DNA from 4 places in the Aminobacter sp. Y103A genome. Region 1 is predicted to be linked to each of the others. Evidence: riboswitches for the same ligand, from Rfam matches in the RefSeq annotation. Region 1 holds a riboswitch; each other region holds the start of a gene.
What was found. A riboswitch is a leader RNA that binds a small molecule or an ion and turns the genes downstream of it on or off. The one in region 1 is predicted to bind cobalamin.
Positions count from the first base shown of each region.

Region 2: another riboswitch for cobalamin. It lies ahead of Amn_RS17855 (DUF1636 family protein); the one in region 1 lies ahead of bluB (5,6-dimethylbenzimidazole synthase).
Region 3: another riboswitch for cobalamin. It lies ahead of Amn_RS22690 (ABC transporter substrate-binding protein); the one in region 1 lies ahead of bluB (5,6-dimethylbenzimidazole synthase).
Region 4: another riboswitch for cobalamin. It lies ahead of Amn_RS02825 (aromatic ring-hydroxylating oxygenase subunit alpha); the one in region 1 lies ahead of bluB (5,6-dimethylbenzimidazole synthase).

Region 1 is NZ_AP017986.1:4,457,962-4,465,417, reverse strand. It holds one part of gene Amn_RS21905 (IS1182 family transposase) at 17-828, opposite strand; one part of gene Amn_RS21905 (IS1182 family transposase) at 828-1,386, opposite strand; gene Amn_RS21900 (SGNH/GDSL hydrolase family protein) at 1,481-2,722, opposite strand; gene Amn_RS21895 (lytic murein transglycosylase) at 2,738-3,955, opposite strand; gene galU (UTP--glucose-1-phosphate uridylyltransferase GalU) at 4,203-5,090, shown strand; cobalamin riboswitch at 5,154-5,336, shown strand; gene bluB (5,6-dimethylbenzimidazole synthase) at 5,384-6,118, shown strand; gene Amn_RS21880 (outer membrane beta-barrel protein) at 6,115-7,456, opposite strand, start outside.
Region 2 is NZ_AP017986.1:3,628,553-3,636,008, reverse strand. It holds gene cobG (precorrin-3B synthase) at 1-402, opposite strand, end outside; gene cobN (cobaltochelatase subunit CobN) at 399-3,839, opposite strand; gene cobW (cobalamin biosynthesis protein CobW) at 3,854-4,891, opposite strand; gene Amn_RS17855 (DUF1636 family protein) at 4,888-5,322, opposite strand; cobalamin riboswitch at 5,360-5,562, opposite strand; gene Amn_RS17850 (winged helix-turn-helix domain-containing protein) at 5,558-6,784, opposite strand; gene Amn_RS17845 (NADH-quinone oxidoreductase subunit A) at 7,128-7,456, shown strand, end outside.
Region 3 is NZ_AP017986.1:4,634,293-4,641,748, forward strand. It holds gene Amn_RS22670 (TCR/Tet family MFS transporter) at 247-1,491, shown strand; gene Amn_RS22675 (LLM class flavin-dependent oxidoreductase) at 1,499-2,494, opposite strand; gene Amn_RS22680 (ABC transporter ATP-binding protein) at 2,494-3,267, opposite strand; gene Amn_RS22685 (FecCD family ABC transporter permease) at 3,264-4,367, opposite strand; gene Amn_RS22690 (ABC transporter substrate-binding protein) at 4,429-5,478, opposite strand; cobalamin riboswitch at 5,747-5,936, opposite strand; gene Amn_RS22695 (nucleotidyltransferase family protein) at 6,057-7,456, opposite strand, start outside.
Region 4 is NZ_AP017986.1:589,859-597,314, forward strand. It holds gene Amn_RS02805 (ribonucleotide-diphosphate reductase subunit beta) at 1-292, shown strand, start outside; gene Amn_RS02810 (hypothetical protein) at 283-516, shown strand; gene cobF (precorrin-6A synthase (deacetylating)) at 513-1,271, shown strand; gene metH (methionine synthase) at 1,458-5,195, shown strand; cobalamin riboswitch at 5,283-5,489, shown strand; gene Amn_RS02825 (aromatic ring-hydroxylating oxygenase subunit alpha) at 5,608-6,855, shown strand; gene Amn_RS02830 (FAD-binding oxidoreductase) at 6,878-7,456, shown strand, end outside.

The DNA.
Region 1 (7,456 bases):
CGAGCCGGCTTTGGCCTCATGCGAGGCTTGGTTTTGGCTTTGGCCAGAGGCTGATTGCGATCTTTTTCATGTTCTGGGCGGCGGCTGCGATCAGGCACTGGCAGGCGACGCGTGTTCGCCCTCGGAAGCGGGCATAGCGATGGCCGAAGAGCTGCTTGGCATCGGCGAAGGATCGCTCGACCGTCTCCTTGCGGCGTCGATAGATCGCCTTGCCCCATGCGGTTAAGCGGTTGGCATCGACCCGCTCGCGGACATCCTGCCAGACATGGCGCGTGATGGTGCGCTCGGCCTTGGCGTTTGATGTGCAAGACGCCAGCAGCGGACAGTTGCGGCAGATCGTCGGGTCGCTCCTGTAGTGGCGATAACCGCCGCGATCGGTGGTGGCGTAAGTGAGCAACTGGCCCTGCGGGCAACGATAGCCGTCAAGGTCCGGCTCATGGACGAAAGCGCCCTTCCTCATCTTGCCAGGCTTTGGCCGGGGCGGGTTGCGATAGCCGACGACACCGTGGATGTTCCTGTCCTCCAGGCCCTTGGCGATGCCTGGCGTGGCATAGCCGGCATCCAGCCCCGCCGCCGTGACGTCGAAGCCGAAACGCTCCACCTGGCGGTCGAGCCGGTCGAGATAGACGATCGAGTCATGCACGTTGGCCGGCGTGGCAAACGTGTCGGTGATGATGCCGAAGCCGCCATCCACCGTGCGGTGATCGAGATAAAAGAAGCCCTTCGGCTTGCCCTCGCGCACCATATAGCCTGCCTCAGGATCGGTGCGCGAGACCTTCGTCTCTTTCACCGCAGGCTGCCGCTCCTGCTCCTTCAGCGCCTTCTGGCGTGCAACGCCCGTTCGGCATCGATCGCCCGGTCGAGCTCGCCCCAGTAGTCGGCACGCGACTTGGCGACCATGGCAAGGTCGTACTTGCCCTTGTTGGCATTGGCCTTCAGGTGCGTGCTGTCGGTGTAGAGCACCGTGCCGTCGACCAAGCCTGCCCCGATCGCCTGCTCGACAATGCGGTCGAAGATCGCCTGCGCGATCGTCTCGTCCTGGTAACGCCGGCGTCGGTTCTGCGACAATGTCGAGGCGTCGAACACCTTGTCCGTCAGCTTCAGCCGCAGGAACCACCGGTAGGCGACATTGACCTCGATCTCTCGCACCAATTGCCGCTCCGAGCGCACCCCGAACAGGTAGCCGATGAACAGCGCCTTGAACATCAAAGTCGGATCAAGTGGCGGGCGACCATTGTCGGCGCAGTAAAGCGGCGCTGTCAGATCGTGGATGAACGAGAAATCGATAACACCATCGATCTTGCGCAGAAGGTGATCAACTGGAACCAGTTGATCGAGCGTGACGATCTCAAGTGCGGTTTGTTCAGGGCCGGCTCGCTTCAACATCACCCACTGAATCACAACCCCCCAACTCTCGCCAGGGGTTTGTCAGCAGTCTGAAGGCGCCGCGAGGCGCCTTTTTCGTTTCCGGTCGACAACCTTAGCGCCTGATGATGGCGGTCGTCGTTTCGGTTCCTTGCGCTGCAGGCAGCGGCTTTGGCGGCCAGGAGAAGTCGTCGATGCGGCCGGCAGGTGCTGCGGGGGCGATGCCTTGCACGGCAAGCTTTTCGCCTGGAGAACGCGGGTCGGACGTGGCAGCCGTCTGGCCGCCGAGAAGCTCCGTGCCACCGTCGAGTTCCGGATCGGAGAGCGAGACCGGCACCGTCCGGTCGATGTTGACAGGCACATTGAGTTCGCCGGGCGTCGCCTGCGGCAGGCTTGCCGGCACGACGGTTTCGGTACCTTGAGGCGTGATGCCGAGCAGCTTGTTCAGCGGCTTTTCGGCGAAGAAGGCGAGCTTGCGTTTGCCGGCGCGGGTGACGTTGATGCCGTCGTCGGCGCGCAGGCGCACCGGCTGGCCGTTGATGTCGGGGCCGCTGGTGACGAAGGCGCCGGCCTCGTCGACGAAGCCGTCCCAGACATCGACGAATTCGCTGCCTGCGGCTTCCGTTGCAGCACGGTAGATGTCGTTGAAGGCGAGCATGTCGGTGTTCATCTTCGACGACTTGAAGGCGGGCATGCCGACCCACAGGAACGGCACCTTGGTGTCGGCGATGGCCTTGGCCAGCTTGTCCGCGCGCGCCGTGTACTCCTTGGTCCAGGCGGCGCTCATCGGTGGCTCGCGGGTGTCGGCGACCCGCATCTGCTGGCGGTCGTTAGAGCCCATCATGATGATGACGGCGGCAGGCTTTTCCTGCTCGATCAGCGCCTTGGCTTTCTCGGGCCAGTTGTAATAGTCCTCGCGGACGAGGCCCGACGAGCCGTTGGTCTTGTCGATGACCCTGATCTTGGCATTCTCGGCAAAGACCGTGCCCAGCCCCTCGGCAATGCCGCCGCCGAGGAAGTCGCCGATGACCAGCACGACACGCGCGTCAGCCAGCTTTTCGACCACCGGAACGGCCGGATCGGCAGCTCTGCCGACATTGCCGGCGGTTGCCTTTGGCTTGCGTGGCGTCTTGCGGATCTTCTTGCGCGGCTGTGGCTCGTCAATGATGAAGGGATCGACGCGCGGTTCGCGGCGCGGCATGAACAGGTCGCGCAGGGACCATTTGCGCAGAATGCCTTCCTGCGCCACGGCCGGCGTCGGCATTGTCGACGAAATGGCGGTCAAGGCGACCGCCACCGCGACCAGTGGCGTCGTCAGGCGCAACAGCGAAAACCGCGGACGACGCGTGAATGCCAATACAGCCTCCGGTTGCTAGTTACGCCGCAGGAACTTCAGCACTTCCATGCTCGGATGACCGTCCGGCGTCAAGCCCAGCTGTGCCTGAAATGCCTTGATGGCCGAGCGCGAACCTTCGCCGATCTTGCCGTCGCTCTTGCCGTCGTAATAGCCATGCGCCGACAGGCGCTTCTGCAACTCCTGCTTTTCCTCGAAGCTGAGCTTGGTGAACGGCCGCTTCCAGTCCTGCACCAGGCCACCATAGCCGGCGATCTCGTCGGCAAGAAGGCCGACGGCGAGCGCGTATTTGTCGGCGTTGTTGTAGCGCTTGATGACCGAGAAATTCTTGGTCATCAGGAAGGCCGGTCCGCCGCGGCCGTCCGGCACCTTGAGGGTGGCAACGTCGGAGCCGCGCTTGAAGGCCTTGCCGTTGGCGCGTTCGATGCCGAGCGATGCCCATTTGTCGAGCGTCAGCGATCCCGTCGGGAACTTCTGACCCTCGGGCAGCACCACTTCGTAACCCCAGGTCTTACCGGCCTGCCAGCCGTTCTTCTTCAGAAGGTTGGCTGCGGTGGCGAGCGCGTCGGGCACGGAGTTCCAGATGTCGCGCTTGCCATTGCCGTCGGCATCGACCGCGTAGGCCTGGTAGCTGGTCGGGATGAACTGGGTGTGGCCCATCGCGCCGGCCCAGGAGCCGACGAGGTGACTTTCGTCGATGTCGCCGCGCTGCAGGATTTTCAGCGCCGCGATCAGCTGGGTGCGGGCGAACTTCGCCCGGCGCTGGTCGCCATAGGCGAGCGTCGCCAGCGAGCGCACGACATTGCGCATCACCTTGTCGTTCTTGAGAATCTCGCCGTAGTTCGATTCCATCGACCAGATGGCGAGCAGGATGTAGCGGTCGACGCCATACTTGGCCTCGATGCGGTCGAGCCAAGGTTTCCACTTGCGCGCCATCTCGCGACCGACAGCAATTGACTGGTCATGGACGCGATTGTCGAAATAGTCCCAGACGGGCGCGGTGAATTCGGGCTGAAAGCGGGCCTTTTCAAGTACTTCGGGGTCGGCCGAGGTCACGCCACGAAAGGCGCGGTCATAGGTCGAACCGGAAATCCCGTTGTCTGCGGCGACGGAGCGGAAGCTCGCCACCCAGCGCTGGAAACCGGCTTCGGCGGCCGCCGGGCCGGCCGGAAGCATCAATGCCAGCGAAAGGGCAGCGGCGCTCAGGAGGCCTTTGGCGGTCTTGCGAAGGGGCATTCTTTCCTCCTTGGAGAGATCAGAAACACGATTCATCGCCGATGCCGGTTATCAATCAGTTTACCATAGACCCGTTGGGGAACGAAAAGCGGGTTGAGGGATTGTCCACCTAGCTGTTCGGACAATCAAGATCGCGTGATCAATGGTCTTGCCCGCTGTCGCTGAATATGTGAACGCATTCAGTATTCATCAATTCGGGCGTGGCAAAGTTGGCGTCCGATACATCCCTCTATCGGACGACCACGCAATGAAAAGAGTTCGCAAGGCAGTTTTTCCGGTCGCGGGCCTTGGCACGCGTTTTCTGCCTGCCACCAAGTCTATCCCCAAGGAAATGCTGACTGTGGTCGATCGCCCTGTGATCCAGTACGTGGTCGACGAGGCGCGCGAAGCGGGCATCGAACATTTCATCTTTGTCACCGGCCGCAACAAGGCGGTCATCGAAGACCATTTCGACGTCCAGTTCGAACTTTATGATACGCTGGCCCAGCGCGGCAAGACCGAGCAACTGGAGCGCCTGCAGCGGTTGCAGCCGGCCCCGGGCCAGACCTCGTTCACGCGACAGCAGGTACCGCTCGGCCTTGGCCACGCAGTGTGGTGTGCGCGCGAGCTGGTCGGCGACGAGCCCTTCGCGCTGCTGTTGCCCGACATGATCATGCAGTCGGAAAAGAGCTGCATGCGCGAGATGGTCGAGCTCTATGCCGAAACCGGCAACAACATCATCGCCGTCCAGGAATGCGACCCGGCCGAGGCGCACAAATACGGCATCGTCGGCAAGGGCAAGTCGGTTCACACCGGCTTCGAGATCGAGGGCATGGTGGAAAAGCCCAAGCAGGGCACGGCACCCTCGAACCTGTTCATCAATGGCCGCTACATTCTGCAGCCGGAGATTTTCAAGATCCTGGCAAGCCAGGAGCGTGGCGCTGGCGACGAGATCCAGCTGACCGACGCCATGCTCAAGCTCGAGAAGATGCAGTCCTTCTACGGCTATCATTATCGCGGCCGCACCTTCGACTGCGGCTCGCCGGAAGGTTTCGTCGAAGCCAACGTTGCCTTTGCCTTGTCGCGCTCCGATCTCAGCAGGAGCATGGCCGGCGTCATCGAAGGGCTGCTCGGCGAGATCAAGCTGGGCAAATAAGCCACATGTCGCCTGTGCGTCAGGATTGGACGCACGGTGCGATGGCTTTCGGCCGCTGCTGCCGCTAGAAATACCCTGCCAGGTGCCCGCAGCGATGCGGGAGAATCGGGAACACGGTGCAAATCCGTGGCGTGCCCAACGCTGTAAGAGGGACCGTATCGGCAGAGGCCACTGTTCATCCAACGGGAAGGCGCCGCAGACGGGTTGAACTCGAGCCAGAAGACCGGCCCGGCAGACATCGACCTCCGCATGGTCAGGCGGAGGGAACCGACATGCTCGCCAGGGGATATGCGATGCTTGCTGACCAGTTGAAGGCCGCTTCAGGCTGTTTCGATATCGCCGCACAGGATGCCGTTTACCGCGCCATCTTCACGCGCCGCGACGTTCGCAGCCATTTTCTGCCTGATCCGATCGACGACGATGTGCTGGCGCGGCTGCTGCTGGCTGCCCATCACGCGCCGTCGGTCGGCTTCATGCAGCCGTGGAACTTCATCGTCATCAGAGATCGCGAACGACGCGAGCGGGTCCGCGACCTGTTCTTTGCGGCGCGGCAGCAGGAACTGCCTGAGATCGCCGAGGAGCGGCGGGAGCTGTACCGCAAGCTCAAGCTCGAAGGCATCTGCGAAAGCCCGCTCAACCTGGTCATCACCTGCGACCGCAGCCGTTCGGCAAACTCTCCGCTCGGGCGATGGCACAATCCCGAGATGGACCTCTTCAGCACCGTCTGCGCAGTTCAGAATTTCTGGCTCGCCGCGCGTGCCGAGGGCATAGGCGTCGGCTGGGTCAGCATCCTCGATCGCGAGGCGCTGAAGCAGTTGCTAGGCATTCCCGATCACGTCGTGCCGGTGGCCTATCTCTGCGTCGGCCACGTCAGCGAATTCGCCGACAAGCCCGATCTCGAGCGCCATGGCTGGGGATGCCGTCTGCCGCTTGCCGAGCTGATCATGAGCGAGGTCTATGCGGGGCAGGGGGAGACGGCCTTGAGGGCCGCAGCCGCCGCGATCGGCGGTTTGCCCCAAGCAGGTTAGCGCTGGATTTTCAACCCGACGAAGACGCTGTTGGTCTTGGCGTCGCGGAACGGCAAGGTGCTGTCGAAGGTCTCATGGCGCAGCTTGCCGGTCAGGCCGGCGTAGCGGTTGAGCCACCAGGTCAGGCCCGCTTCGGCGCTGAGCCTCAGCTCGTGGTCGTTCGAGCTGGCATAGTCGCGGTAGCCGACGCCGCCGGCGAGGAATGCAGTCAGGTTGGAACGGATCTGCCGTTCGACGCTGAGGCGGCCGTTGTAGAGCACCGAACCGCTGTCGCCGGCAGTGGTCGAACCTTCGACCAGGGTTTCGCCGGTCAGGCCGACGATCGTGCCGCGCATCGGCGACCATCTGAGATCAGCGGCAATCGTCGCGGCGGAAACCGTCTTCAGCCGGTCGTCGTCGAAATCCTCCGAAATCCAGCCGGCCGAAATCTCGCCGCCGAATTTTTCGCCCATGTCGATCTCGACGCCGGCGCGGGCGCCGGTACGCTTGGACGAGCGCTCGAAACCGGCGGTGTCGAAGCGCAGGTCATAGACCCGGCGGCCGAATTCGACCTCGCCAAAGGGCGTCAACGCCGGTGAGACCTCGTAGCCGACGCGGACCTTGCCGGTATAGAGCCTGGAGTCGCGGTCCTTCTGTGAGAGCGTGGTGCCGTCGGTCAGTTCGGCGTCGCTGTAGCTTTCGTCGACAGCTTCGCCGGTCACTCCGAAGCGGAACTTGCCGACGGCCTTTTCGACACCCAGCGCGCCGTTCAGCGTGTGCAGGGTCGGCCGCTCGGCGGTGCCGGAGATGACCACGGGCGACGACGTCGATTCCGGGCGCATGCTGTAGCCGAGCCGCGCCAATGCGCGCATGTCGTCGGCGAGATCGAGCTGCAGCCGCCCGTCGATGCCGCCGCTGAGATCCTTGACCTCCTGGCCGGAGATGGATTTTCGGTAGTTGCCATAGGCGTCGATGGTCGCCGAATGGCTCTCCCAATCGGACGCGGCGTTCAGCCTGAGAGTCGTCTCGGACAGAACGGCCGACTTTCCGTTAAAGCTGGAATCCGCATTCGACGTCGCGGTGACGCCCTGTTCAAGGCTCGGCTTCAGAACGAAGGTGCCGAAACGGATGCCAGTCGGCTCGAACGGGTTCGCATCCGGCTGAGGCCTGCGGCCTTCGATGGCGCGCTGGCGCTCGGCTTCGGGTCCGTTCTCGATCTCCGTTTCGGAATCGACGGTGCCCTGGCGCACGGTGCCGGTGGTCAGCTCTTCGTCGGCTGCCGGCACTGCTGGCCGCTCGGCAGCCGTCGGCGCGGCGGTGCCGGCCAGCCGCTCGCGTGCCTCGCGGGCGCGCTGGCGC
Region 2 (7,456 bases), 830 kb from region 1:
GACGGACACCTTAGGCCCCAACCGAGGCGCGAGCCCGGCCCGCTCGATCGCTGTCCGGATCGCTGCGGCCAGCCGCGTGGGATTGGTGGTCTCCCTGGAGTCGATGCCGGCGAGCGGGTTGGTGTCGACCGGCACGCCGGTGCGTACCGCGATCCCCAGCGCGTCGACTTCTTCCCCCAGCAAGCAAGCACTCTCCGACGTCAGGCCCCTGATCTGGATGCTGCCACGCGCAGTCACCTCAACGATGCCGTTGCCATGCCGCGCGGCGGATTCACAGAGTCCGATCAAGACGTTGGGCGCGATTTCTCCAGCAAGCGGGTTGAGCCGCACCAACAGGCCGTCGCCGGTCGACATCGGGGCCGAAAGGGCCGGACAAGCGCCGCGGCGGGAAAAGCCGGTCATGCCGCAACCTCGCGCGCTTCAGCCTCGGCGATGAGGGCAGCCAGATCGTCGTCGACGGAGTTGCGCAGCGGGTGCCACAAGCCGCGCCGACGGGCGGTGGCAAAACGCTCGGCGATGAATTTTGCTGCCGCCGGGTTTTCGCGCAGCATGAAGTCGCGCACGTCCTCGTTGCCGACATAGGCGTCGTGGACGGCCTCGATCAGCGCGGCCGGGATGGCGTTGGTGGTCTCGGCAAAACCGATCAGCCTGTCGACCGTCTCGGCGAATTCGGAAGCGCCGCGCGGGCCATGGCGCATCTGGCCGGCAATGAAGCGGGCATTGGTGGCGCGTGCCCTGACGACGCGGCCGACAGCCTCAGTGACCGAGCGCGGCCGCGGCTTCTGCGGATCCGAGGTGTCGAGCACGATGACGTCCGCGTGCCTGCCGAGGGCAGCGACCGCTGCTGCGAAGCCGCCGATGAAGGCGACGTCGGCGGAGCCTTCGAGAATGTCGCGGCCGGGGTCGTCGCCGGTGTGCACAAGCAGATCGGCCCCGGCGATGCGGTCGGCAAAGGCGCCCGGCGCGGAAACGCCTTCGCCGTCGCTGCCCCCGTAGGCGTGGGAGGCAGCATGGAGATATGCGCGGCCGAGGTCCTCGCGCGCCTGCCAGTCACCGCTGGAAAGCAGGTCCTCGAGGCCCGCCCCATAGGTGCCGGGGGAGGAACCGAAGATGCGTGGCTCGACCTTGCCCGCGGCGCGCGTGCTGGCGGCGAGCGGGTTGTCGTGGTCGTCTTCGTCGCGGGTGGCAACGGCGCGCGCGGCGGCGTCGATGAGTGCGATCTGGGTTGGGAACATGTCGCGAAACAGGCCTGATATACGCCAGGTGACATCGACGCGCGGGCGGCCGATCGCTGCCGGCGGCAGCACCTCGATGCCGGTGACGCGACCGGTGGCGGCGTCCCATTGCGGCCGACAGCCCATCAGCGCCAGGCCCTGGGCGATCTCCTCACCGCCGGTGCGCAAGGAAGCGCTGCCCCACAGGTCGATGACGAGCGCACGCGGCCATTCGCCATGGCTCTGCAGGTAGCTGCGCATGACCTCGTCGCTGGCTGCCTTGCCGAGGTCGAAGGCCGTCGGCGTCGGCATTGTGCGCGGGTCTGACGTGAACAGGTTGCGCCCCGTCGGCAGGACGTCGGTGCGGCCACGTGCCGGAGCGCCTGCTGGGCCGGCTTTGATATGGCGGCCGTCGAGCGCGGCGATCAGGTTTTTCCGCTCGGCTTCTGCGCTGGCAAGGCGCGCTGAGTCCGGCTCGTTCTCTTCGGCGCGGCCAAAGATATGCAGGCCGTCCTTGATGGCGAAATCCTTGAGGTCGCAGAGCCAGGCGTCGATGCGGCGCAGCGCTTCGTCGGGCGCGTCGGTCCCGGCGACGCCGGCCTCGGCAGCAAGGCCGGTCTGCGACGCCGTTTCGACGATGAGCTTGGCCAGGCGGTCGCGGCGACGACGGTCGAGGCCGTCTGCCTGGGCGTATTCGTCGACCAGGCGCTCGAGCTTCTGCTGGTGTTCGTCCAGGCCGGCAGCGGCGAGCGGCGGCGGCAGGTGGCCAAGCGTGATCGCTGCGATGCGACGCTTGGCCTGGGCCGCCTCGCCGGGATTGGAGACGATGAAGGGATAGACCACCGGCAGCGAGCCGGTGACGATTTCGGGAAAGCAGTTCCGGCTCAGTGCCACCGCCTTGCCGGGCAGCCATTCGAGCGTGCCATGGGCGCCGACATGGACGATGGCGTGGATGCCGAGCGACTTCTGCAGCCAGAGGCCGAAGGCAAGCAGCGCGTGGCGCGGCGGCAGCGTCGGGTCGTGATAGTCGGCGCGGCGATCGGCCGAACGGCCGCGGTCAGGGGCGAGGGCGACGGTGACGTTGCCGAAGGTGGCGGCGCGGAAGGCGAAGTGGGGCAATGTAGAGCGCGCACTTCCGCCTGTAGCCTCCGCTTCGGGATAGCCCCACGCCGCTTCGACAGCTTTCCTCGCCTCCCCAGGCAGATCTTCGGCAAGCGTGAGATAGTCTTCGAGCGCCAGCCCTTGCCCACCAGCCTCAATCAGGTCGAGCAATGCGCGCGGCGATTGCGGAATCGATTCAACTGTGTAGCCGGCCTCCTTGAGGTCGTGCAGCATGGCGAGCACGCTTGATGGAACGTCGAGGCCGACGGCATAGCCGGTGCGACCGGGGGCGCTGGGATAGTCGGGGACGAGAATCGCCAGCTTGCGCTTTTCGGGCGGTGTCTGGCGCAGCCTGAGGTGGGCGGCGATGCGGCGGGCGACCTGCTCGACGCGATCGGACTCGGGCCGGTTGGCGAAGGCGCGGAAACCGAGGGCTGGGTCGACTTCGCTCTCCGCCTTGAACGAGATGGCGCCGGCGAGGATGCGACCGTCGAGTTCGGGCATCACCACATGCATGGCAAGATCGGCGGGCGCAAGGCCGCGCGGGCTGCCTTCCCAGGCCTCGCGGCGGGTGGTGGCGACGATGACCTGGAACACCGGCACGCGGGCGCGGTCGAACAGCGTTTCCGTGCCCGGTTCGGCGCCGGCGCCGGCGGCGAAGGCGGTTGCGGTGATGATGGCCGTAGGCGCGAGCTGGTCCAGGGCTGCTTCGACGAATGCTAGGGAGGCCTTATCCTTGAGGCTTGAGACGAAAATCGGGACGGGGCGGAGGCCCTGTGCTCTCAGTGCCTCGACCAACGCGTCGATAGGGGCGACGTCGGCGGCGAGCAGCATCGAACGGTAGAAGAGGATGGGGATGGCAGGAGAGCTGGAGATGGCGTGATCCTGCGCACCCCCCTCTGTCCTGCCGGACACCTGCGCAGAGGCGCTGGTCCATCCGGCAAAAGAGGCTTCTAAATCACAGACGATGCCCCGCGCCGGATCATAAAAACCCGCCTTCGGCACTGCGACGGGTGCTGCCATGGCATTCTTGCCACCCGCCTGAGCTGCCAGCCGCGCCACCAGCGCCTTCATGTTCTCCGGGCCGCCCTCGCGGAAATAGCCGAGTAGAGCGTCGAGTTCGGTGCGCGGCAGGGTCGAGGCCTCGATCAGCCTGAGATCCTCGTCGTGGCTTTCGCCCGGCAAGAGCGCCAGCGCGATGCCTTTTTCGCGCGCCATCGCGGCAAGCTGGTCGCAGCCGTAGCGCCACCAGTCGTGGCCGCCGAGAATGCGGACAAGGATGACCTTGGCGTGGCTGGCGACGCTGTCGATCCAGAGATCGACCGACATCGGATGGCGGAGGTCGCGCAGGCTTGCGAGCCGCATCGATGGCAAGTTGTCCGCATCCGCCTTCCAGGCGCCGGCGAGGCCGGCTAGATCGCTGTCGGTGAAGGACAGCGCCACCACATCCGCAGGCTTCTGCCTGAGGTCGACAGGCTCGATCAGGTCATCGAGCGAGGCGGAGGTGGTGGTGAGGATGTGCATCCCGGCTGTCCGGTTCAGCCGACCAGGATACGCTCGATGGCCGGACGGTCGAGACCCTTGAGGCCGATCACGACCAGGCGCGAGCGGCGGTCGTCCTCTGCGGTCCAGGCACGGTCATAATAGTGGTTGACGCGCGGTCCGACGGCCTGGATGAGCAGCCGCATCGGCTTGCCGCCGACGTCGACGAAGCCCTTTACACGCAACACGTTCTCTTCTTCGGCGGCGGTGGCGACGCGTTTCGCCAGTTCGTCCGGGTTGGCGATCGACGGGATCTCGATGACGAAGGTATCGAAGTCGTCATGCTCGTGGTCGAACGCCCCGTCGTGATGGGTCTTGCGGTTTTCGATGTCGTCCTCGACGGCGAGGCCGAGGCCGAGCAGCACCGACGGATCGACCTTGCCATGCGCCGACGGCACGATCTTGACGGCGCGTGCCAGGTGCTCGCGCACGATGGCGGTGGCGCGGGCGTGGCCGGCTTCGTCGAGCAGGTCGCTCTTGGACAGGATGATGAGATCGGCGCAGGCGACCTGATCCTCGAACACTTCCTCGACCGGGTCGTCGTGGTCGAGCGAATCGTCCGCACTGCGCTGGGCGGCGAGCGCTTCCATGTCGGAGGCAACTTTACCTGCGGCCAGCGCAGGGCCGTCGACCACGGCGATGACGCCGTCGACTGTCACGCGGCTCTTGACCGTTGGCCACTGGAAGGCCTGGACCAGCGGCTTGGGCAGCGCCAGGCCCGAGGTCTCGATCAGGATGTGGTCAACCCTCGGTGTAAGCGACAGGATTTGGTCGAGGGCAGGGACAAAGTCGTCGGCGACGGTGCAACAGATGCAGCCATTGGCCAGTTCGACGATGTTTTCCTCCGGGCAGGCATCGACGCCGCAGCCCTTGAGAATCTCGCCGTCGATGCCGACATCGCCGAACTCGTTGACGATGATGGCGAGGCGCTTGCCCTTGGAGTTCTCGAGGATGTTGCGCAGCAGCGTGGTCTTGCCGGCGCCGAGAAAGCCGGTGACGACGGTGCAGGGAACGCGTTCGAGGGAGGCGGTCATGTATCTTCCTTGATGAGAGCAAGTGGTGGGATGCGCGCGACGAGGCCGCGCTTGAGGCTATCGGGACGGCCGCGCCAGGGGATCAGGCCGTCGGTCGAGGTGGCGAAGAGTCTTGCGCCGGCGACGAGATCGTCGCCCGACATGGTGTTGAGATCGCCGAAGACGTAGCTCCACGCGCCGTCGCGGATCAGGGCGGCGCTAAGGCGGCGCTTGCAGTTGCCCAGGCACTCGACGCTGCGCACGGCGATCTCGCCATTGGCGGCGAGGCGGGCGTGCTCGGCAAGCTGGGCGCCGGCGCGTGGATGGGCGTCGGACCCGGTTTCGTCGCGGCAGGATGAGCAGACGAGGATGGTCACGTCGCATGGGCGCGCGTCGGCTGCATCGCAGGATGCGTCGGCTGATGCGACCGGAAGGTTGTCGTCGAAATCCAAATCCAGGCTCCTTGCCCGGGGCACCCGCCAGGCGATCGGATCAATGTCTGCGACGGCAGGTCTCCTGGCTTGCGGATCGTCGCCTTCGCTCGCCTTCCCGGGAAAATCCCAGTGGTCTTCGAGCTTGGCTCTTCGCTCACAGTTGCGGGGACAGCCGCGGATTTGACGCCACCGGCGCGCACCGCATTCCCTCTTAGCCTTCGCCGTTGCGGGCGAAGGACCGTCTGTGGGCGATTTAGGCTTTCGCGAGGGGTGGAGTCAACGAGGCGGAGCGACCCGCAATGTCGCTCAGGCCGGGTCCGAGATCGCCTGCGGGCGTCACCTCGATGCTTTCGAGGCCGAGCCAGTCGCGCATCTGCTGGAGTTCTTCGTAAAGTTCGGCTGCGGTTTCCGGTGGCGCACAGGGCTCTGCATAGGCGGCGTGGACGCGCAGGATACCCGCCGGTCGGTCGGCCTTCAGGTCGATGCGGGCGACGATGCGCTCGCCCAGAAGGAAGGGCAGGACGTAGTAGCCGTACTGGCGCTTCTCAGCCGGGGTGTAGATTTCGATGCGGTAGCGGAAGTCGAACAATTGCTCGGCACGGGTGCGCTCGAAGACGAGCGGATCGAAGGGCGCAAGCAGGGCGCGTGCCTGGATCTTGCGCGGAATGCGCGCATCGGCGTGGAGATAGGCCTGCCGGTCCCAGCCTTCGACGCGGACGGGAATCAGTTCGCCGGTCTCGACCAGCTCTTCGAGCCGGCCTTTCATGTCGGCTGGCGACAGGCGGAAATAGTCGCGCAGGCATATGCCGGTGGCGATGCCATGGGCGCGGGCGGAGATTCGCAAGAGATCGCGATGCGCATCCTCGGTCTGGGGAACTGGACGGTCGTATATGCCGGCCGGGAGCACGCGCTCAGGCAGATCGTAGAGGCGTTCGAAGCCACGCCGCGAATGGGTGGTGATGCGGCCGGCCCAGAACAGCCATTCGAAGGCATGCTTTTCCTGGCTCCAGCCCCACCAGCCGCCGGAACCCTTGGCGCCCTCGATGTCGGAAGCGGCGATCGGACCGCGGTCGACCACCTGGCGAAAGATCTCTTCTATATAGGGCCTGTTGGCACGGCCGAACTTGGCAAGCCCGCCATACATCCCGTCCTCGGCCCGCGCCATGCGCCAGCGCAACAACGGAAAGGTCTCCAGCGGCAGCAGCGACGCTTCATGCGCCCAGTATTCGAACAGCATGCGCTTCTTCGGAGCCATGGCGTCGTCGAGCAGGGCCATGGGGTAGGAGCCTAGTCGCGAATAGAGCGGCATGTAGTGGGCGCGCACGACGGCGCTGACCGAGTCGATCTGCAGCAGGCCGGTGCGGTCGAGCACGCGCTGCAGGTGACGCCGCGTGATCGCGCCGGTGGGGCGCGGGTCGGCAAATCCCTGGGCCGCCAATGCGATGCGGCGGGCCGTGGCGAGTGAGAGTTTTTCCTTCATTGCGGCAAGCTATCGCAGTCTCTTGAGGAGTGACGCAAGGGCACGAGAATCGACCTTTGCTGCAAATGCTAGCAGAACTTGGGTTCCGGTCTTGTCAGGAGCGTAAACTTGAGTAAAAAACGAAGGAAATCAAAGGGGAGCCACACGCGCAGGATTTTGGGCCAGCAGTGTGCTTTGCCACGTTTTGGCCAAGGTTGGACTTGCTTCGACCGACCGGCTGCGCTAACCGTCGCCGCATTGCAGCACGACCGTTTCGTCCGGCTCGGCGAGAATCTGTCGCGCTTCCGGAAACGGACCCCGTGCTGTAAATCTGGGTGGATAGGCCACCAACGGAATTCGCAGCATGAACGCTCTCCTGAGTTCGTACCTGCCCATCGTCATTTTTATCGGTGTGGCGCTTATTGTCGGCATTGCGCTTATCGTGGCGCCTTTCCTTGTGGCCTACCGCAGTCCGGATCCGGAAAAGCTTTCAGCCTATGAGTGCGGCTTCAACTCGTTTGACGACGCCCGCATGAAGTTCGACATCCGCTTCTATCTGGTCTCCATCCTGTTCATCATCTTCGATCTCGAAGTGGCGTTCCTGTTCCCGTGGGCGGTGTCCTTCGGCGAGATCGGCATGCTCGGCTTCTGGTCGATGATGATCTTCCTTGCCGTGCTGACCATCGGCTTTGT
Region 3 (7,456 bases), 180 kb from region 1:
CAGCGTCCTTTGCGCACCCAATTCGACGCGCGGCGCAGTAGTGTCGGCAGTCTTGTAGAACGGCGCGCGGCGCGCCCGTGTCTCGAATCCGACCGCATTTGTAGGTCGGCTTTTTCAAGGCGTGAAGACTTGGTTCAGCGCTTCGGTGCTCTTGCCCCAATGTCAGTAGGTTTGGACAATATACGCCGCCACGGCTGGATCGCGCGTCAGGTTGTTTTATAAGGCACGTCCATCGAGGCCACCATCATGTCCATCACAGCGTCGCGGCGCCAGGCGGCAATCGCCTTCATCTTCGTCACCGCCGTTCTCGACATCGTCGCCATGGGCATCATCATTCCGGTGCTGCCTTCGCTGATCGAGGAGTTCGCCGGGTCCAACGCCGATGCTGGCTGGATCAACGGTGTCTTCATCGCGCTGTGGGCTTTCATGCAGTTCGTCTGCTCGCCGATCATCGGCTCGCTGTCCGACCGCTATGGTCGCCGTCCCGTCATCCTCTTGTCGACGGCGGGCCTTGCCGCCGATTACGTGCTGATGGCGCTGGCGCCGAACCTGTGGTGGCTGGCGCTTGGCCGCATCGTCGCCGGCATCACCTCGTCGAGCTTCACAACCGTCTTCGCCTATATGGCCGACATTACCCCGCCCGAGGGCCGCGCCCGCGCCTACGGCCTGATCGGTGCTGCCTTCAGCGCCGGTTTCGTCGCCGGTCCGCTGATGGGCGGCTTCCTCGGCGAGATCTCGCCACGCGCGCCGTTCTGGGTGGCGGCGGCAATGAGTGGGCTCGCGTTCCTCTATGGTGCCTTCGTGCTGCCGGAATCTCTGCCGCGCGAAAAGCGCATGTCGTTTTCCTGGCGCCGCGCCAATCCGTTCGGCGCGATGATGCTGCTGCGTTCGCACCCTGAGCTCACCGGGCTCGCCGCAGTGACCTTCCTGCTGCATTTCGCCCATCACGTCTTTTCGGCGGTGTTCGTGCTCTATGCCGCCTATCGCTACAACTGGCATGCCTGGGAGGTCGGCACGCTGCTGGCAATGGTCGGGGTGCTCGACATGATCGTCCAGGGTCTGATCGTCGGCCCGGCCGTCAAGCGCTTCGGCGATCGCGCTACGATGGTGTTCGGCCTGTTTGCCGGCGCCTTCGGCATCGCCTGCATGGGCCTTGCGCCTACGGGATTCTGGTTCTCGCTGGCGATCATTCCGAACGCGCTCTGGGGCCTCGCCATGCCGACGACGCAGTCGCTGATGACCCAGCGCGTTTCCGAATTCGAGCAGGGCCAGTTGCAAGGCGCCAACATGAGCGTGGCGAGCATCGCCGGCGTCGCCTCGCCGCTGTTCTTCGGCGCGGTCTATGCCTGGACCGTGCGCGACGGCACGCCGCTGCCCTATCCCGGCCTCGCCTTCTACCTCGCGGCGGTCGTGCTTTTCGGCGCGGCCCTGCTGGGCTGGGTGGTGGCGCGCAAGGCAGACCGTGCCGATGCGGCCGACAAGGCCGCCTGAGACGCGCTCAGGCGGGCCGCAAGGCTGGCAGCACCTCGCGTCCGAAAAACTCCATGTCGGCGAGCGCCGCCGCCATGTCGACGATGCCGTTGCCGTTGAAGACCAGGCGCATGGCATCGATACCCGTAACTGCCGCCAGCGCCTTGAGCTGCGCCACACAATCGTCCGGCGAGCCTGCAATCACCTGCCGCGCCATGGCCGTCTGCCGGTCGGGCATCACGATCTGGTCAGTAGACCGCCCTGCGGCCTTTGCCGACGCAACCCGACGTTCGAACAGCCGCGGCACGAGCTCTTCGAGCTTGCCCATCGCCTGCACCTTCGTCGGAGCGATGCAGACATAGCGAGACAGTTGCGACGCCCGCAGACGGCAGGCATGGCCCTCCTCCTCGAGGATTGCCTGGTAGGTGGCAAGCTGCCCGACTTCAGGCGGATCGAGACTGAGCAGCAACGGCAATCCCTCGCGGGCGGCGAAGCCAAGCGTGTCGCGCGAAGTGCCGGCGACATAGACCGGCACCATCTCGCCTGGAAGAAGCGGTCCAACCGAAACCTCCGAAGCCGGCCAGCACGCGCCCTCTTCGATCCTTGCGCCTGATGTCCAGGCATCGCGCATGATCCGGTAGGAGTCCTCGAAACGAGCCCTGGTGCTCTCGGCGGCGATGCCCAGCGCGGCAAGCGTCGCCGGATGTGTGCCACGGCCGATGCCCAGGTCGATGCGGCCGCCGCTCTGCCAGTGCAACTGTGCCACCTCCTCAGCCAAGAGGAATGGATGGTAGAGCGGCGTCACCACGATGGAGGTGCCGACCCGCAGGCGCTGCGTCCGGGCAAGGATGGCGGAGGCGAGGATCAAGGTCGACGGATAAGCCTGCGGCGGGTTCTGGAAATGAAACTCGTTGAACCAGATGCCGTCGAAGCCCATGCGCTCGACGTCTTCGCAGAGCCGCAACACCGAAGCGTGGCTCTGGGCCCTTCCCCCTCGCGCAAAGCCTGAAATGTCGAGCCGCATCAGGTCAGCTCGTGCGGGGCAAAAACGGGAATGTCGCGCAGCAGCCCGATCTCTACATTGACGCCATAGACGTCGCGCACCGTCTGTTCGGTCAACGTGCTCCGCCAGTTGCCATGGCCGACAACGGCGCCCTTGTCGAGCAGGAGCAGGCTGTCGGAAAAGCGGGCGGCGAGCGACAGGTCATGAATGGCGACCAGTGCCGTCACACCTCGTTCGCGCGCGATCTCGGCCACCACGCGCAGGGTGAATAGCTGGTTGCCGATGTCGAGCGCGCTCGTCGGCTCGTCGAGCACCAGCACCTCGGTCTCCTGCGCCAGGGCACGCGCAAGCATCACACGCTGGCGTTCGCCGCCGCTGAGCTCCGACATCGGACGGAAGGCGAAATCCTCGAGTCGCAGCCGCCTGAGCATGTCCTCGACGACGGCGAGATCACCACGGCTCGGGCTCGCCCCCATATGCGGTGTGCGACCGAGCAGGCAGGTCTCGAACACCGTCGCTGGAAAGCTGAGCGGCGAGGATTGCGGCACATAGGCGATCCGGCGGGCGCGGACTTTGGGCGACATTGCGCGGATGTCGTGGCCGTCGAGCAGGATCCGCCCCGACGACGGCGTGGCAAGGCCGAGCACGGTCCGCACCAGGGTCGACTTGCCGGCACCATTGGGGCCGATGAGGCCGAGTATGTCGCCCTTCGTCAGCCCGACCGAGACCTCGCGCAGCACGGGGCGGCTGCCATAACCGAAGCTGACCTTGTCGACGGAAAGATAGTCGCTCATGAAAAATACTCCGAGCGCCTGGACAGGATCAGGTGCAGGAACAGCGGCACGCCGACGAAGGCGACGACGATGCCGACCGGAATGACTGTCGGGCTGAACGCCATGCGCCCGACAGTGTCGGCCAGAAGCAGCAGCATGGCGCCGCAGATCGCCGAAAACGGGATGAGATGGCGATGGTCGCTGCCGATCAACAGCCGGGCGACATGCGGCCCGATCAACCCGACAAAGCCGATCACGCCGGTGAAGCTGATGACCACCGCCGAGACCACCACCGACAGCACGACGGCGATGCCGCGCAGCAGCGCGACATTGATGCCGAGCGAACGCGAAACGTCGTCGCCGGCGCTCGTCAACGCGTTGAATTGCCAGGCCCGCGACTGCGCCAGCGGCAGGGCGACCAGCAGTGCCGCACCAGAGACGGCAACCGCATCCCAGCCGATGCCGTTCAGGCTGCCGAACGTCCAGTGCACGACCCGGGCCAGTTGCTCCTGGGTGGCGACGAACTGCACGGCTGCGGTCATGGCGCTGAACAGGTACATCAGGGCAATGCCGGTCAACACCATCGTCTGTGCCCCCATGCCGCGCAGCCAGGCCATGGAGAACACCAGCACGGCGCAGCCGAGCGCGAACAGAAATGCCGTCAGCGGCACGAAATAGAGCCCGGCGGCGCTGAAGCCTATGCCGAACATGATGGCGATCGAGGCACCGAAGGCCGCCGCCGAGGACACGCCGATCGTGTAGGGGCTAACCAGCGGATTGCGGGTGATCGCCTGCATCAAAACACCGGCGAATGCCAGTGACCCACCGGCTACCATGGCCATGACGACGCGCGGCAGGCGCAGATGAACGAGCACCCGCGCCTGCTGCGGATCGACCTCGGCGACGAAATGACCGAACGAGACCTTTTGCAGGATGACCATGAGCAGCGTCACCAGCCCCGTCTCGGCGATGCCGACGATGGCAACGCCGCCGGCGACGAGCAGCAGCACAAGCAGCGACCACAAGATGACAGCCGCCTTGCGATAGCCGGCTCGGTGGTAGAGGCTGGAAATGCCGTCGGATTGGCCACGCGCCAAACCGGCACTGCTTGCGATGTCCATGGTCTAGGCTCCGGATTGAGAGGGTACGCCGCCGCCTGACGGGCGGCGGCGTGCTGGTCGATCAGTTGGAGGCTGTGCCCTGGTAGGTCATGCCGCCCTGGAACGGCAGCCCCTGGTAGATCTCGATCCATTCCTTCATCGCAGCCTCGGGATCGACGTCGGTGAAGAGGTCGGGATAGAGCCACTTGGCGACCTGCAGCGCGCCGGTGACCTTGGACGAGCCGCCGGCGAGGTAGTAGTTGATCAGGCGGACATCGCCCGCCTGCCCTGCCGGCGTGCCTGATATTTCCTCGCGCGCGACGATCGCCCTCCAGCTCTCGGCGAATTTTGCCTCCGGGATGGTCTGGTAGGAGCCGGGCTGCAGCTTGATCACCAGGTCGGGCTTGCGCGCGATGATCTCCTCGGGATCGACGGTGAAGCTGTTTTCGTTGCCGCGCGACGACGGCTCCTTCTTGATGTCGATGTCGCCGAAGACATTGGTGCCGCCGCCGGCCTCGATCATGTCGTGCCAGCCTGAGCCGGGCGTGACGGTCACGAGATCACGGACCTCTTCAAGATAAACCTTCTTACGCTCGACGCCCTTCAGACGCTCGGCCAGCAGGTCCATGTACTTGGTGTAGTAGGCGTTCAGCGCATCGGCCTTTTCCTTCTCGTCGAACAGCTTGCCGAACAATGTGACGTTTTCGACATGCTGCAGCGTGTCCCAGGCGGTGACGACCAGCACCGGAATGTCGAAGGCTTCGAGCTGCTTGGCTGCCTCCTCATAGACGCCGTTGCGAGGGATGATGACCAAGTCCGGCTTGAGCGCAACGATCGCCTCGTAATTGGGCTGCGTCTGGCCTTGGCCGACAATGTCGGCTTCCTTGAACTGCGGCCAGTAGGTCGGATCCCGCATCGTGCTGGCATCGACGCCAACGACCTTGTCGATGGCGCCAATGGCGCGGGCGAACTCGACCGCGTAGCGGTTGAAGATCACCGCCCGCTTGATCGGCAGTTCCAGCTCGACCGTTCGGCCGGCATCGTCCGTGAAGCTATCCGCGGCCGCCGGCGCAAGGCCAATGGCGGATGCCGCGGCGAGCCCGAGCCAAAGGATCCAATGTCTGATGTTCATGATCTCTCCTTGCTTGAAAGGGGTGCGCAACGCCTGGCGTTGCCATGCCCGGAAGGCGTCCGGGACAATAGGTAGAGGCGCGATGCCACGGCAGCAGGCGACGAATGCGTCTGCCCAAACTTTCGATATTCTGGGGAAACCGTTCTTCCCGACATCGCCGCGCCAACCTCTGACTGCCCTGGCGGGGATGCGGAAATGCAGACCTGGCGAAAGCCGCAAACGGGCTTCCGGACGGGAACCGGCATTCCTGTGGCACACCCCGACCACGGAATCTCACTCTGTCAGGCAGGTCTCCTGGCTCGCGGGTCCTAGCCTTGTCGCCCGTCTTCCCGGCACGAATGCCAGTGACACAGGGGCAATAGGCTCACCGCTTACAGTTGCGGGACAGCTCCGGTTTCGCACCGGATTCCCTCTTAGCTTCCACCTCGCGGCGGAAGACCATGACGGCGCCAACCTATCGACGGCCAAGGTAAAGTCAAGTTGCCATCCGGGACTATACAGGGCGGCATTTGCCTGAGCCGCGACGATGCTGAGACCAGGTTGCGCGGAACTGCAGGCAGCGCAAACTGTTCTCCGGCTTAGCGAGCCGGCGAAACGGTCACCGAGACGATCTGGAACGGCACCGCACCATAGGTGGCGACCGTCTGCTCATGCTCCCACGCGCGGAACTGTCGCGACGGCCGCGCCGACAGCACCAACGCGCCATCCGCCTGGTCTGGCCGGATGGTACCGCGAAACCGCAAGGTCAGCCGGCCGCCTGATTTACCCAGCTTGCGATAGCGCAGCCGCGCGAAATGGCATTCGCCGCCATTCAGCTCCATCTCGATGCGACGGCGCACCGGCGGCACGTCCAGCCGCACGACAATGTCGATCTCGGCAGGCGCACCGCCAACTGCCGCCGGCGGCAACGGCACCTGCTGCGCCAGTGCCGGGGTGACCTGCCCCGCACCATCGCCCGCCTGTGTGCGCCGACCATGCCAGACGACGCCGGGCAGCTCGCGCTCACGGACAGCGCGTTTCTTGCGCATGCGCAACTGCTTGGCGACACCGCGTGACAGCCAGGTCAGACCCTTGAAGTCGGTCCGCGGCTTGGCCTGCAGCAAGGCAGCGATACGGGCGGCGCCGGCGCGATCGGCCATGTCGACCACCTGCTCCAGCACATCGTCGGGAACCGGCACCGACATCTCTGCTTTCAGATAGCTCAGCGCCACCGCCGTCGGCACGGCAAGGTGCCTGCGGGCGACGACGTCGCAAAGCACGGCCCAGTCGACGCCGCCGGCGCGGATCGCCGAGGCTGTGTCGACCAGCCAGTCGCTGTGGGTATGAGCGTCGAGGCCGCCATGGCCGATCGCCAGCGTCACCCGGTCGGCGGTCGAAGGGACCAGCACGTCGAGACTGGTGAAGGAGGCCGGCGTGGCGCGCTGCCAAACCGCAGCGTCGTCCGCCTCATCTGCCTGCGACCAGTCATAAGCGACCTGGTGCAGATCGATGTCGCCATAGCTGCCCTTGAAGAAATTCATCGACCGCACCGCAGCTAACCGCGGCTTGAGATATTGGGGACTGACCCCTGTCGACACCTGCCAGTCGCCATGACGCAGCATGTCGAAGGCGGCCACCATGTGCTCGGGGTGCACAAGGATGTCGATGTCGTGCGCCACCCGGCCGCGCTGTGCCGCCGGCTCCACCGCGATGCGGCTCGCGCCCTTGAGCAGCATGATCGGCACGCCGGCCGCGACGATGGCCCTCAGTGCGGGCTCGGCCTCGCGCATGGCAAGCCGCGACTTGGTCCACAGCATCTTCTGCAGGCCAGCGAGACGCGGATAGGCGGGATGCATCGCCAGCGCCTTGCCGAACCGGTCGGCGATCGCGGCAAGCAGCCTGTGCTCGCGGAACTCGACGGCATCGATGTCGTTGGCATCGAGCCACCGCAAGGCCTGCGTCTGCGCGACCGCATGGTCCGGCAACAGCACCGCCTTGA
Region 4 (7,456 bases), 1.7 Mb from region 1:
GTTCCAGGATGAGATCCGTGGCATGATCCGCACGGCTGCTGAGCTCGAGGCCTCCTATGGCCGCGATACGATGCCGCGCGGTTTCCTTGGCCTCAATGCAGCGCTTTGCGAAACCTATATGCACTTCATCGCCAACCGGCGCTGCGCCCAGCTCGGCCTGCAGCCGGTCTTCGCCGAAGTCGAGAACCCATTCCCGTGGATGTCCGAGGCGATGGATTTGAAGAAGGAGAAGAACTTCTTCGAGACCCGTGTCATCGAATACCAGAATGGTGGAGCACTGGCATGGGACTGACCTGGAACCGTCCCACCATTGCACCGGTCATGCCCGAACCCGAACAGGTGTTCCTGGCTTGGCTGGTCGCGCAGCCTGAAGGCGGCAACCTCCACGAGGCCGCCTCGCGGCAGGCCACTCGGCTCGCCGAATATGGTGGCAGGCATCCGGGGCCGCGCCGGCTCAGGCAATTGTTTCTGGACCTTGCCGCCGAACTCGGCGGCGGCACGGCCATGCCGTCATGAAGCGAAGGATTCTTGTCATCGGCATCGGTGCGGGCAATCCCGACTATGTCACGATCCAGGCTGTCGATGCGCTCAACCGGGTCAACGTCTTCTTCATCCCCGACAAGGGTATCGAGAAGGACGGGCTGGCGCGGGTCAGGCGCGAGATCTGCGAACGCTTCATCCGCGACCAGAGCTATCGCACCGTCGCGTTCGAGGTGCCTCGCCGCAGGCCGGCGGCGGAGGACTACGGCACCGCCGTCGCAGATTGGCATGACGCTGTCGAAGGCGTCTACCAACAGCTGCTCATGGAGGAACTCGAGGAAGACGAGTGCGGCGCGTTCCTCGTCTGGGGCGATCCGACGCTTTACGACAGCACCCTGCGCATCCTCGACAGGCTGCAGGCCAAGGGCGGCTTCGAACTCGAATATGATGTCATTCCGGGTATCACCAGCATTCAGGCGCTTGCCGCCCGGCACAAGGTCACGCTGAACAGGATCGGCCAGTCGATCGCCATCACCACCGGTCGCAAGCTTGCGGAGGGTTTTCCCAACAATGCCGACAGCGTCGTCGTCATGCTCGACGGCGAAGGTGCCTTCGCCGGTCTCGATGGTGATCTCGACATCTGGTGGGGCGCCTATGTCGGCACGCCGGATGAAATCCTGGTGTCGGGCAAGTTGCGCGAGGTCGTCGGCGACATCGAGCGCATCCACAAACAGGCGCGCGAGCAAAATGGCTGGATCATGGACACCTATCTGCTGAAGCAGCCGGACTAGCCGGCAGGCTGGTCGTGTTGCGCGTGGTCGCAAATGCGACAACGACACACTCGACATATTGACATAAAGATGTCTTTATGTGACCTGACGGCTTTGTCGCCGAAAGGATGAAAAGTGTCGCAAAACGCCACCACGCTCGACGCCCTGTTTGGGTCGGTTGCCGCCAAGCCAGACGGTTCGGAGGTGATGGCAGCGCTGAAAGCGGCGGCGCGTGAGCGCATCCTGATTCTCGATGGCGCGATGGGTACCCAGATTCAGGGGCTCGGCTTCGACGAGGACCATTTCCGCGGCGACAAATTCACCGGTTGCGCCTGCCATCAGCAGGGCAACAACGACCTCTTGATCCTGTCGCAGCCCAAGGCGATCGAGGAGATCCACTACAAATACGCCATCGCCGGCGCCGACATCATCGAGACCAACACCTTTTCGTCGACCTCCATCGCCCAGGCCGACTACGGCATGGAGGACATGGTCTATGAGCTCAATCGCGACGGCGCGCGGCTGGTCCGCCGCGCCGTCGTCCGGGCGCAGCAGGAAGACGGCAAGCGCCGCTTTGTCGCCGGCGCGCTCGGGCCGACCAACCGCACCGCCTCGATCTCGCCTGACGTCAACAATCCCGGCTACCGCGCCGTCACCTTCGACGATTTGCGCATCGCTTACGGCGAACAGCTGCGTGGCCTGATCGACGGCGGCGCCGACATCATCCTGATCGAGACCATCTTCGACACGCTCAACGCCAAGGCGGCGATCTTTGCCTGCGACGAGATCTTCATCGAAAAGGGCGTGCGCCTGCCGGTGATGATTTCGGGCACCATCACCGACCTGTCCGGCCGCACATTGTCCGGCCAGACGCCGTCGGCCTTCTGGAATTCGGTCCGCCATGCCGATCCGTTCACGGTCGGCCTCAACTGCGCGCTTGGTGCGGCCGCCATGCGCCCGCATCTGGCCGAACTGTCCGATGTCGCCGAGACCTTCATCTGCGCCTATCCCAATGCCGGCCTGCCCAACGCCTTCGGCCAGTATGACGAGAGCCCCGAATTCATGGCCTCCCAGGTCGAGGAATTCGCGCGCGAGGGTTTCATCAACATTGTCGGCGGCTGCTGCGGATCGACGCCTGAGCACATCCGCGCCATCGCGCAGGCTGTCGCCAAATATCCACCGCGCCAGGTGCCGGAGCTCAAGCCGCAGATGCGCCTGTCGGGCCTCGAGCCGTTCACGCTCACCGACGAGATCCCCTTCGTCAATGTCGGCGAGCGCACCAACGTCACCGGCTCGGCCAAGTTCCGCAAGCTGATCACATCAGGCGACTATGCCGCCGCCCTCGACGTCGCCCGCGACCAGGTCGTCAATGGCGCGCAGATCATCGACATCAACATGGACGAGGGCCTGATCGACTCGAAGAAGGCGATGGTCGAGTACCTCAATCTGATCGCCGCCGAACCCGACATCGCGCGCGTGCCCGTCATGATCGACAGCTCCAAATGGGAGGTGATCGAGGCCGGGCTGAAATGCGTCCAGGGCAAGCCGATCGTCAATTCGATCTCGATGAAGGAAGGCGAGGAAGCCTTCCTGCATCATGCCCGGCTGTGCCGGGCCTATGGCGCTGCCGTCGTCGTCATGGCATTCGACGAGCAGGGTCAGGCCGACACCAAGGCGCGCAAGGTCGAGATCTGCACCCGCGCCTACAAGCTCTTGACCGAGCAAGCCGGCTTCGCGCCCGAGGACATCATCTTCGATCCCAACATCTTCGCTGTCGCCACCGGCATCGAGGAGCACGACAATTACGGTGTCGACTTCATCGAGGCGACGCGGGAAATCACCCAGACCCTGCCGCATGTCCATGTCTCGGGCGGCGTGTCGAACCTGTCGTTCTCGTTCCGCGGCAACGAGCCGGTGCGAGAGGCGATGCACGCCGTGTTCCTGTATCACTGCATCCAGGCCGGCATGGACATGGGCATCGTCAATGCCGGCCAGCTCGCCGTCTATGAATCGATCGACCCGGAGCTGCGCGAGGCCTGTGAGGACGTCGTGCTCAACCGCCTGCCCAAGGCCGGCGGCACCGCCACCGAAAGGCTGCTGGACATTGCCGAGCGCTTCAAGGGCGCGGCCGGCAAGGAAGCCAAGGAGCGCGATCTCGCCTGGCGCGACTGGCCGGTCGAGAGCCGTATCAGCCACGCGCTGGTCAATGGCATCACCGAATTCATCGACGCCGACACCGACGAGGCGCGGCTGCAGGCCGAGCGTCCGTTGCATGTCATCGAAGGCCCGCTGATGGCCGGCATGAATGTCGTCGGCGATCTGTTCGGTGCCGGCAAGATGTTCCTGCCGCAGGTTGTCAAGTCGGCCCGTGTCATGAAGCAGGCGGTGGCCGGCTTGCTGCCACATATGGAGGCGGAGAAGGCGGCCAACGCCGCCAATGGGATCGACAATGGCGAACGCCAGACTGCCGGCAAGATTCTGATGGCGACCGTCAAGGGCGACGTGCACGACATCGGCAAGAACATCGTCGGCGTCGTGCTCGCCTGCAACAACTACGAGATCATCGACCTCGGCGTCATGGTTCCGGCAACCAAGATCCTCCAGGTTGCCAAGGACGAGAAGGTCGACATCATTGGCCTGTCCGGCCTGATCACGCCCTCGCTCGACGAAATGGCGCATGTCGCCGCCGAAATGGAGCGCGAGGGGTTCGACATTCCGCTGCTGATCGGCGGCGCCACCACGAGTCGTGTCCACACCGCGGTGAAGATCCATCCGCGCTACAGCGCCGGCCAGACAGTCTACGTCACCGATGCCAGCCGCGCTGTTGGCGTGGTGTCCAACCTGCTGTCCCCTGAGGCCAAGGGCGGCTACGTTGAACAGGTGCAGGCCGAATACCAGAAGGTCGCCGACGCCCATCACCGCGCCGAAGCTGACAAGCAGCGATTGCCGTTGGCCAAGGCGCGTGCCAATGCGCACAAGGTCGACTGGTCATCTTATGCGCCGCCGAAGCCAACCTTCCTCGGCACCAGGGTGTTCGAAGCCTGGGACCTGGCCGAACTCGCCCGCTACATCGACTGGACGCCGTTCTTCCAGACCTGGGAACTCAAGGGCCGTTACCCCAAGATCCTCGAGGACGAGAAGCAGGGCGCCGCGGCGCGCCAGCTGTTCGACGACGCGCAGGCGATGCTCCGCAAGATCATCGACGAGAAGTGGTTCGCGCCCAAGGCCGTCATCGGCTTCTGGCCGGCCAATTCGGTCGGCGACGACGTCAGGCTGTTCACCGACGAGGCACGCAGCGAGGAGCTTGCCACCTTCTTCACCCTGCGCCAGCAGCTAACCAAGCGCGACGGCAAGGCCAATGTCGCACTGGCCGACTTCATCGCTCCCGCCGACAGCGGCAAGCCGGATTATCTCGGCGGCTTCGTGGTCACTGCAGGCATCGAGGAAGTGGCGATCGCCGAGCGCTTCGAACGCGCCAATGACGACTACTCCTCGATCATGGTCAAGGCGCTGGCCGACCGTTTCGCAGAGGCCTTCGCTGAACGCATGCACGAGAAGGTGCGCAAGGAGTTCTGGGGCTACGCACCTGATGAAAACCTCGCGCCCGACGACCTGATCGGCGAGCCCTATCGCGGCATCCGTCCGGCGCCGGGCTATCCCGCCCAGCCCGACCACACCGAAAAGGTGACCTTGTTCCGCCTGCTCGATGCCGAGAAAACCGCCGGCGTCAGCCTCACCGAAAGCATGGCGATGTGGCCGGGCTCGTCGGTCTCCGGCATCTATCTCGCCCACCCCGAGAGTTATTATTTCGGCGTCGCCAAGGTCGAGCGCGACCAGGTCGAGGATTATGCGCGGCGCAAGGGCATGACCATCGCCGAGGTCGAGCGCTGGCTCGGGCCGATCCTCAACTATGTGCCGGCATCGTTCGCCGAAGCGGCCGAATAGCAACACGATGACATCACATGGGCTCTGTCGCCTTTGCGCTGAGCCCATGTCGTTTTCATGCTCGTGCCCGGCCACCAATCCGTGGTCTGATCCGGTCATGTTCAAGGTGCTGCTTCGAGTGTGAGACGAAGCGGAGAATTGGGAAGCCGGTGAGAAGCCGGCGCTGCCCCCGCAACGGTGGCGGAGTTATTGTTTCGACGGGAGACCACTGGGCCAGCCGGCCTGGGAAGGTGTCGAGACAGTCCGGAAGGACAGCTCCGAAGCCCGGAAACCAGCCTTGAACCTGACGGAACTCGACTGATCGCGGTGGGCGGTCAAGAGGCGGATCGTTGCTGCACGGACCTCTGCGTCCGCCGGCTGGCGTTCTTCCCAAATCAAGCCACCCGTTCAGTCCTTGGTGCGAGGACAGGACATGGATGCGAAGAACGAAATGCTGAAGCTGCTGCGCGGACGCCGCGACGGGTTCAGCCTGGCACAGCCCTTTTACACCGACCCGGATTTCTACCGGCTCGACCTCGAGCTGATCTGGTACCGCGACTGGCTGTTTGTCGGCCATGACTGCGAACTGGCCAAGCCTGGCAGCTTCTTCACCGTCCAGGTCGGCGACTATCCCGTCGTGCTCGTCCGCGACCAGAAGAGTGAGCTGCGCGCCTTCCACAATTCCTGCCGCCACCGCGGCAGCCGAGTCTGCACCACGGACAAAGGTATGGCGGCCAAGCTCGTCTGCCCCTATCACCAGTGGACCTACGAACTCGACGGCCGCCTGCTGTTCGCGCGCCAGATGGCGGAAGGCTTCGACAAGAGCCAGTTCGGCCTGAAGCCGGTCGCCTGCGAATCCGTCGGCGGCTACATCTTCATCTGCCTCGCCGACGAGCCCGCCGACTTCGCGCCGATGCGGGCCATGGTCGAGCCGTACCTGCTGCCGCACCGGCTGCGCGAAGCCAAGGTCGCCTTCGAAAGCACAATCGTCGAGGAGGGAAACTGGAAGCTGGTCTGGGAAAACAACCGCGAGTGTTACCACTGCGCCGGCAATCACCCTGAGCTGTGCAAGACCTTTCCCGAGGCGCCGAACGTTACCGGCGTCAATGGCGCCGAAAGCGATCCCGAAATGCTGGCGCACTGGGCAAAGTGCGAGGCGGTGGGGTTGCCGAGCAAGTTCCGCATCGATGCCGGCGGCCAGTACAGGGCGACACGCGCGCCACTGCTGCGTGACGCGGTGAGCTACACCATGTCGGGCAAGCGCGCAGTGCGGAAAAACCTCTCCGACAGCGTCTCGGCCGACAGGATCGGCACGCTGCTGCTCTATCATTATCCGACAACCTGGAACCATGTGCTCGGCGACCATGCCGTCACCTTCCGCGTGCTGCCGATCAGCGCCACGGAAACGGCCGTCACCACCAAATGGCTGGTTCACAAGGATGCCGTCGAAGGCGTCGACTACGACCTGGCCGAACTGACCCATGTCTGGACCGAGACCAACGACCAGGACCGCCGCATCGTCGAGGAAAATGCCTTCGGCATCAAATCGCCGGCCTACGAGCCCGGGCCTTATTCGGAGGAACACGAGGGCGGCGTCATGCAGTTCATCGAATGGTACGTCGGCTTCATCGAACCGCGGCTGGCCGACGGCGGCAAGCCGGTCCTGCGCAACGTCGCCTGACCGGGAGAAGGGCATGAACGCGATGACCGAGCTTGGCCTTTACCGCAACCTCGACGAAATGGCGCCCTGGAACGACCGGCTCCAGGTGCTGGAGGTCATCGGCGTCACTGACGAGGCGCCCGACGTTAGGACCTTCACCTTCCGCTCCGACAACCAGACCTGGTTCCGCTACAAGCCGGGCCAGTTCGTGACGCTCGAACTGCCGGCCGAACCGGCACCCGTCATGCGCACCTACACGCTGTCGTCCAGCCCGTCGCGGCCGTTCTCCATCGCCGTCACCGTCAAGGCGCAGGCGGGCAGCGTCGGCACACGCTGGATGTTCGACCATCTGAAGCCGGGCGTCCGCATCAAGGCCTATGGCCCTTCAGGCGACTTCTCGCTGCACCAGCATCCGGCCGCCAAATATCTGTTCGTCTCGGCCGGATCCGGCATCACGCCGATGATGTCGATGCTGCGCTGGCTAAACGACTGCGCGCCGTGGACGGACGTTGCCTTCGTCAACTGCGCGCGCCGTCCGGAAGAAATCATCTTCCGGAAGGAGCTCGAACTGCTGGGCACACACATGCCCGGACTGTCGCTCGGTTTCATGATCGAGGAGCGG